Linked DNA regions of Methylobacterium mesophilicum SR1.6/6. The protein of the gene in region 1 interacts with the protein of each later gene in a pairwise test. Links are inferred from orthologs where the notes say so. Each region holds a gene or a part of one and is shown in the gene's direction. Other genes may lie near its edges.

Evidence for each region.
Region 2: the proteins of MMSR116_RS12575 (region 1) and MMSR116_RS19150 interact in binary tests that used the Escherichia coli proteins (3 or more experiments, as listed by UniProt). The link is inferred for Methylobacterium mesophilicum SR1.6/6 from one-to-one orthologs.

What each region holds. Positions count from the first base shown.
Region 1 is NZ_CP043538.1:2,638,680-2,641,821, reverse strand. What follows is about bases 150-2,978. They hold MMSR116_RS12575 (sulfurtransferase TusA family protein), read left to right. Parts: upstream 150-1,351; coding sequence 1,352-1,606; downstream 1,607-2,978. Other genes in these bases: MMSR116_RS12565 (WecB/TagA/CpsF family glycosyltransferase), read right to left, coding at 2,223-2,978; MMSR116_RS12570 (NUDIX domain-containing protein), read left to right, coding at 1,645-2,220; MMSR116_RS12580 (hypothetical protein), read left to right, coding at 950-1,285; MMSR116_RS12585 (glutamate--cysteine ligase), read left to right, coding at 150-852. Also shown: more of MMSR116_RS12585, read left to right, coding at 1-149; more of MMSR116_RS12565, read right to left, coding at 2,979-3,011; MMSR116_RS12560 (GumC family protein), read right to left, coding at 3,085-3,142. UniProt on the Escherichia coli protein: Sulfur carrier protein involved in sulfur trafficking in the cell. Part of a sulfur-relay system required for 2-thiolation during synthesis of 2-thiouridine of the modified wobble base 5-methylaminomethyl-2-thiouridine (mnm(5)s(2)U) in tRNA.
Region 2 is NZ_CP043538.1:3,993,119-3,996,213, forward strand. The notes cover bases 79-2,860. They hold MMSR116_RS19150 (cysteine desulfurase family protein), read left to right. Parts: upstream 79-775; coding sequence 776-1,945; downstream 1,946-2,860. Other genes in these bases: MMSR116_RS19145 (alpha/beta hydrolase), read right to left, coding at 79-502; sufB (Fe-S cluster assembly protein SufB), read left to right, coding at 2,015-2,860. Outside these bases: more of MMSR116_RS19145, read right to left, coding at 1-78; more of sufB, read left to right, coding at 2,861-3,095. UniProt on the Escherichia coli protein: Master enzyme that delivers sulfur to a number of partners involved in Fe-S cluster assembly, tRNA modification or cofactor biosynthesis. Catalyzes the removal of elemental sulfur from cysteine to produce alanine.

The sequences.
Region 1 (3,142 bases):
ATGATGCTCCGGACCGCCACCGTGCAGGTGAACCTCGACTTCGCCTCCGAGGCCGACATGGTCCGCAAGATGCGCGCGTCGCTGGCGCTGCAGCCGGTGGCGACCGCGCTCTTCGCCAACTCACCCTTCACCGACGGCCGGCCTAACGGGTTCCTGTCGCGCCGCTCCGAGATCTGGCGCGACACCGACGGCGACCGCACCGGGATGCTGCCCTTCGCGTTCGAGGCCGGGTTCGGCTACGAGGCCTATGTCGACTGGCTGCTCGACATGCCAATGTACTTCGTGAAGCGCGGCGACACCTATCACGACGTCTCGGGCGCCTCATTCCGCGACCTCATGGCCGGCAAGCTACCGCAGCTCCCGGGCGAGTACGCGACCGTGTCTGACTGGGCCAATCACGCCTCCACGGCCTTCCCGGAGGTGCGCCTGAAGCGCTTCCTGGAGATGCGTGGCTCGGATGTCGGCGATCCCGGCATGATCGCCGCTCAGGCTGCCTTCTGGACCGGGCTGCTCTACGACGAATCGGCCCTCGATGCCGCCCTCGACCTGGTGAAGGGCTGGAGCCCGGCGAACCGCGAGGCCGCGCGGGCGACCGCCCCGCGGCTCGGGCTCGCGACTCCGGTGGCGAACACGACCCTCGGCGCCGTCGCCGCCGAGGCCCTGGCCATCGCGCGGTCGGGCCTGCGGGCGCGCGGGCGCCGCGATGCCGAGGGGCGCGACGAGACGGTCTACCTCCAGTCCCTCGAAGCGATCGTCGCCGCCGGACGGACGCGGGCCGAGGATCTGCTCGCCGACTACGAGGGCCGCTGGGGCTCCTGCGTCCGCGCCGCCTTCTCGGAATGCGTGTTCTGACCGACGCCTGATCGGTTTGCCGTCCCGGCAGCGAATCTCCTACGCCGCATGCTATTGGAACGTTCCGAATCGCTTGCACGTCCGGAAGACACGACCCATGGCCCGCATCCCCGCCGCCATCCTGGCCGGCCTGACAGGCCTCGTCCTGAACACTGAGACCCCTTTGGCCGCCGATCCGCCGTACTACGGTCCTTCGGCGCGCGGGTCCGTCGGCGCACCGCTGCATCAGGGGCGGGGTGCGGTCGGGTTCGTCCCGGGACGGCCGCGTTACAGCTATTATGGCGAGTACCAGTACCCGGTGCCGTTCGGGTACGGATACGCCTATGCGCCGGTCGTGCGACCGGGCTTCGAGTACGGCTATAATGGCCCGCGCTACATCTGGTCGGCACCCGATTGGTATTATGGCCCGGCCTTCGGCTATTCCGTGTGGTGAGCTGGCCACCGCCGAGCCCGCGTCGAAGGCGGCCGGGGCTCTCGGACCGGCGCGCGAGAGGTTCTGGTGGCCGACGATCCTGACAGCGTCGATCTCGACCTCAGCGGCCTCAAATGTCCTCTCCCCGTCCTGCGCGCCCGCAAGGCCCTGCGGCGCCTTCCGGCCGGCCGGACCCTCGTGGTCACCTGCACGGATCCGATGGCGATGATCGACATCCCGAACCTCGTGCGCGAGGAGGGCGCCCGGCTCGACGGGGCGGAGCGGTCCGGCGATCGCCTGCGCTTCCGCATCACCGCCTCCGCGAAGCCGCCGCATTCCTGAACGATCCCGGAGGCTCGCGAAGGTGAGGTGGGAACGGCATGGCACCACGGATCGGGGGCGTGCGCCTCGTGCACGAAGGCTGGGCGCGCTATCTCGTGGCCGAGGTGATGCAGAATGACGGCACCCGCATGTCGCGGGAGATCGAGGATCATGGCCGTGCGGTGGCGGTGCTCCCCTACGATCCGGACCGGCGCGTTGCCACCCTCGTCTCGCAGTTCCGCGCGCCGGTCCTCTATGCGGGCGGGCCGCCGAGCCATGTCGAGGTCCCGGCAGGGCTTCTGGATGAGGGCGCGCCCGAGGACGAGGCGCGGCGCGAGGCGATGGAAGAGACGGGCCTGCGCCTGACCCGGCTCGAATTCGTCGTCAGCGCCTGGTCGATGCCGGGCATCTCCACCGAGCGGATGGACCTGTTCCTTGCCGCGTACGGCGCGGCCGACCGCACTGGTATGGGCGGCGGCTTGGCGGCGGAGGGCGAGGCCGTCGCCGTGCACGAGATCCCGCTGCCGGAACTCGCCGCCATGAGCCGACGGGGCGCGCTCACCGACATGAAGTCGCTGACCTTGCTGTTCGCGCTGCAGTTGCGGCGGCCCGACCTATTCGCCGACAGGGGCTGAGGCTACCCGCCCCAGCGCGCCACGCGATCACGGGCCACGATGCCGACGAACCGCCAGGACTTGATGAAGTAGCGGCGGAACAGCCGGCGCGGCGCCTGCAGGAAGCGGAAGACCCATTCGAGCCCGAGCCGCTGCAGCACGCCCGGTGCGCGGGACATGCATCCCGCTGCCACGTTCAGTGCGTCGCCGACGCAGAACACCACCGGATCGCCGAGGTGGGCCCGATGCCGGTCGACCCAGATCTCGGACTTGGGAGCGCCGACCGCCATGACCAGCAGCGTTGTGTTGTGCGCGCGGATCCGCTCGATCAAGGCGTGGCTGTAATCCGGATCGGCCTCGAACCCGAAGGGCGGCACCACGCTGGTCACCGACCCGGCCGGCAGCCCGCCGGCCTGGAGGCGGACGCTCAAGGCGTCCGCCGCATCCTGCCGGGAGGCGACGAAGAAGATCCGTCCCGCGAAGTCGGGCGGGTCGGCGAGGATGCAGGCCAGGAGATCGTGGCCGGTCACCCGATGGACCGGCCGGTGGGACGCCCGGCGGGCCAACCAGACCAGGGGCATCCCGTCGAGGGTGCGCGCTGCCGCACGGGCATAGGCGCCGCGGAAATCGGCGTTCTCGCCGAGCTGGACGATGTGATCGACGTTGGCCGTCACGATCATGCGGGGTCCGTCGCCGGACCCGGCCGCCACCGCGGCTACCACCGTGGCGGCGTCTGCGGTCTGGAACCGCAGGCCGAACAGCTCGACGGTCGCGCTCGCCTCCGCGGAGCCGGAGGCGAGGGGGAGTGGCATGGGCAATCGCACGGTACACACCTCCCGACCGAGCGTTTCCCCCGCATCCAGGCCGAAGCCGAAGTTCCCGAGATCACGCATCGGCGGCCCAGAAGCTGGCGGCCGGTCGCGTGGCGGCGCGCCGCGTGCGG
Region 2 (3,095 bases), 1.4 Mb from region 1 along the record:
CCGGCATGACCTCGCGGGCGGGCGCGACTCGGTCCTCGGAGCCGTGCACGAACAGGCCGGAGGAGGGGCACGGGGCCAGGAAGGTGAAGTCGTAGCGATTCGCCATGGCGGCGATGGAGATGAAGCCCTCGATCTCGGGACGGCGCATCAGGAGCTGCATGCCGATCCACGAACCGAAGGAGACGCCCGCGATCCAGCAGGACTTCGCCTCCGGATTGACCGACTGCACCCAGTCGAGCGCCGCGGCGGCGTCGGACAACTCGCCCGAGCCGTGGTCGAACGACCCCTGGCTGCGCCCGACCCCGCGGAAATTGAAGCGCAGGGCTGCAAAGCCGCGATTGGCGAAGGTGTAAAAAAGATTGTACACGATTTGATTGTTCATCGTGCCCCCGAATTGCGGGTGGGGGTGCAGGATGATGGCGATCGGCGCGCCGCGCTTCTTGGGGGCTTGGTAACGGCCTTCCAGGCGGCCGGCCGGGCCGGTGAAGATGACTTCGGGCATCGCTCGTCTCTCACTCCGGAGTTCGTCCGCCGGACGATCGATACGGCGGCGCAGCAGCCTTGACTCGTCGCGCCCGCACCATAAAAGCACTCTTAGAACAGTTCTAGGCGATTAGAACTGTTCTAAAGAAGGCGGCCGATACGTCTCGTTGGCTGCCGCGCCGGCCGCGCCCGGTCGGCGGGATCTCATTCTCTCGGCGCGCCTTAGCACGGCGAGCCGGTGCGCGGGCAAGGAATTGTGACGCGCCGCAGCAAAGGGCTTAACGGAACGCGGATGAGCCGGGCACGCGCCTACCTCGACTACAATGCGACTGCGCCGGTCCGGCCGGCTGTCGCCGAGGCAGTGGCGCGCGCCCTGATGCTCCCCGGCAATCCGTCCTCGATCCATCAGGAGGGTCGCGCCGCCCGGGCCGCGCTGGAGGCCGCCCGCAGCGACGTCGCGGCCCTCGTCACCGCGCGGCCGGAGCAGGTGGTCTTCACCAGCGGCGGGACCGAGGCGGCGAACGCGGCCCTGTCCGGGGCCTTGCGCCGCCGCGGCGTGCCGGTTCCGACGCGGCTGCTTCACGCGGCGACGGAGCACCCGTGCGTCGCGTCCGGCCACCGGTTCCCCGAAGCGGCCGTCGAGGAAGTGCCGGTCACCGCCGACGGTGTGATCGACCTCGGCGCCCTGGAGGCGCGTCTTGCCGCCCTGGCCCACGAGACCCTGCTTGTCTCCGTGCACGCCGCCAACAACGAGACCGGCGCGGTCCAGCCGCTGGCGCAGATCGGGGCCTTGGCGCGGTCGCACGGGCGGACGCTCGTCCACAGCGATGCGGTCCAGGCAGCCGGCAAGATCCCCCTCGACATGGCTGCGCTCGGCCTCGACGCGCTCACCCTGTCGGGCCACAAGTTCGCGGCGCCGAAGGGCGTCGGCGCACTGGTGCTCGCGGAGGGCGTCGCGCTGGAGAGCGCCTTCCTGCGCGGCGGCGGCCAGGAGCGCCGGCAGCGCTGCGGCACGGAGTGCCTGCCGGCGATCGTCGGGATGGGCGAGGCCGCGCGGATCGCCCGCGAGGCCCTCGGGCAGGAGGCCGCGCGCCTGTCGGACCTGCGCGACCGGATCGAGGCCGGCGTGCGGGCGCTCGCGCCCGACGCGGTGGTGTTCGCCGCCGGGGCGCCGCGCCTGCCCAACACCCTGAGCTTCTCGGTCCCGGGCCTCGACGCGCCCGCGGCCCTGATCGCCCTCGACCTCGCCGGCGTGGCGGTGTCGTCGGGCTCGGCCTGCTCGTCGGGCAAGGTCGCGCGCTCGGCGACGCTGGCCGCCATGGGCGTGGATGCGGATCTCGCCGGGGGGGCGCTGCGCGTCAGCCTCGGCTGGAACACGGTGGACGAGGAGGTGGCATGCTTCCTCGACGCCTTCGAACGGGCCTTGCAGCCCCTATATAGACGGCGAGGACAGGCGGCCTGAGCGCCGCAGCCCCCGCTTTCCGACAGACGCTTCCCGGTCCTTGACGCCGGAGATGCCTAGGAGACGCTGATGCCTGCTGTGCAGGAAACCATCGACCGGGTCCGCTCGATCGACCTCGACCAGTACAAGTACGGGTTCGAGACGACGATCGAGATGGAGAAGTCCGAGAAGGGCATCTCCGAGGACGTCGTCCGCTTCATCTCCGCCAAGAAGAACGAGCCCGCGTGGCTTCTGGAGTGGCGCCTCGACGCCTACCGGCGCTGGCTGACCATGAAGGAGCCGGAATGGGCCCGCGTCTCCTACGACAAGGTCGACTACAACGACATCTACTACTACGCCGCCCCGAAGCGGCAGGGGCCGGAATCGCTCGACGAGATCGATCCCGAGATCCTGAAGACCTACGAGAAGCTCGGCATCCCGCTGCGTGAGGTCGAGGTGCTGGAGGGCATCGCGCCGGAGCGCCGCGTCGCGGTCGACGCGGTGTTCGACTCGGTCTCGGTGGCCACGACCTTCAAGAAGGAGCTGGAGAAGGCCGGCGTGATCTTCATGCCGATCTCCGAGGCCGTGCGCGAGCATCCCGAGCTGGTGCAGAAGTACCTCGGCTCGGTCGTGCCGGTGACCGACAACTTCTTCGCGACGCTGAACTCGGCCGTCTTCTCCGACGGGTCGTTCGTCTACATCCCGCCGGGCGTGCGCTGCCCGATGGAGCTGTCCACCTATTTCCGCATCAACGAGCGCGACACCGGCCAGTTCGAGCGCACGTTGATCATCGCCGACAAGGGCTCCTACGTCTCGTACCTGGAGGGCTGCACCGCCCCGAAGCGCGACGACAACCAGCTCCACGCCGCGGTGGTCGAGCTGGTCGCCCTGGACGATGCCGAGATCAAGTACTCGACGGTCCAGAATTGGTACCCGGGCGACAACGACGGCAAGGGCGGCATCTACAACTTCGTCACGAAGCGCGGCGATTGCCGTGGCGCCCGCTCGAAGATCTCGTGGACGCAGGTCGAGACCGGCTCGGCGATCACCTGGAAGTACCCGTCCTGCATCCTGCGCGGCGACGATTCCCGCGGCGAGTTCTACTCGATCGCGGTGTCGAACGGCATGCAGCAGGTCGATTCCGGGACCAAGATGATCCATCTCGGCAAGA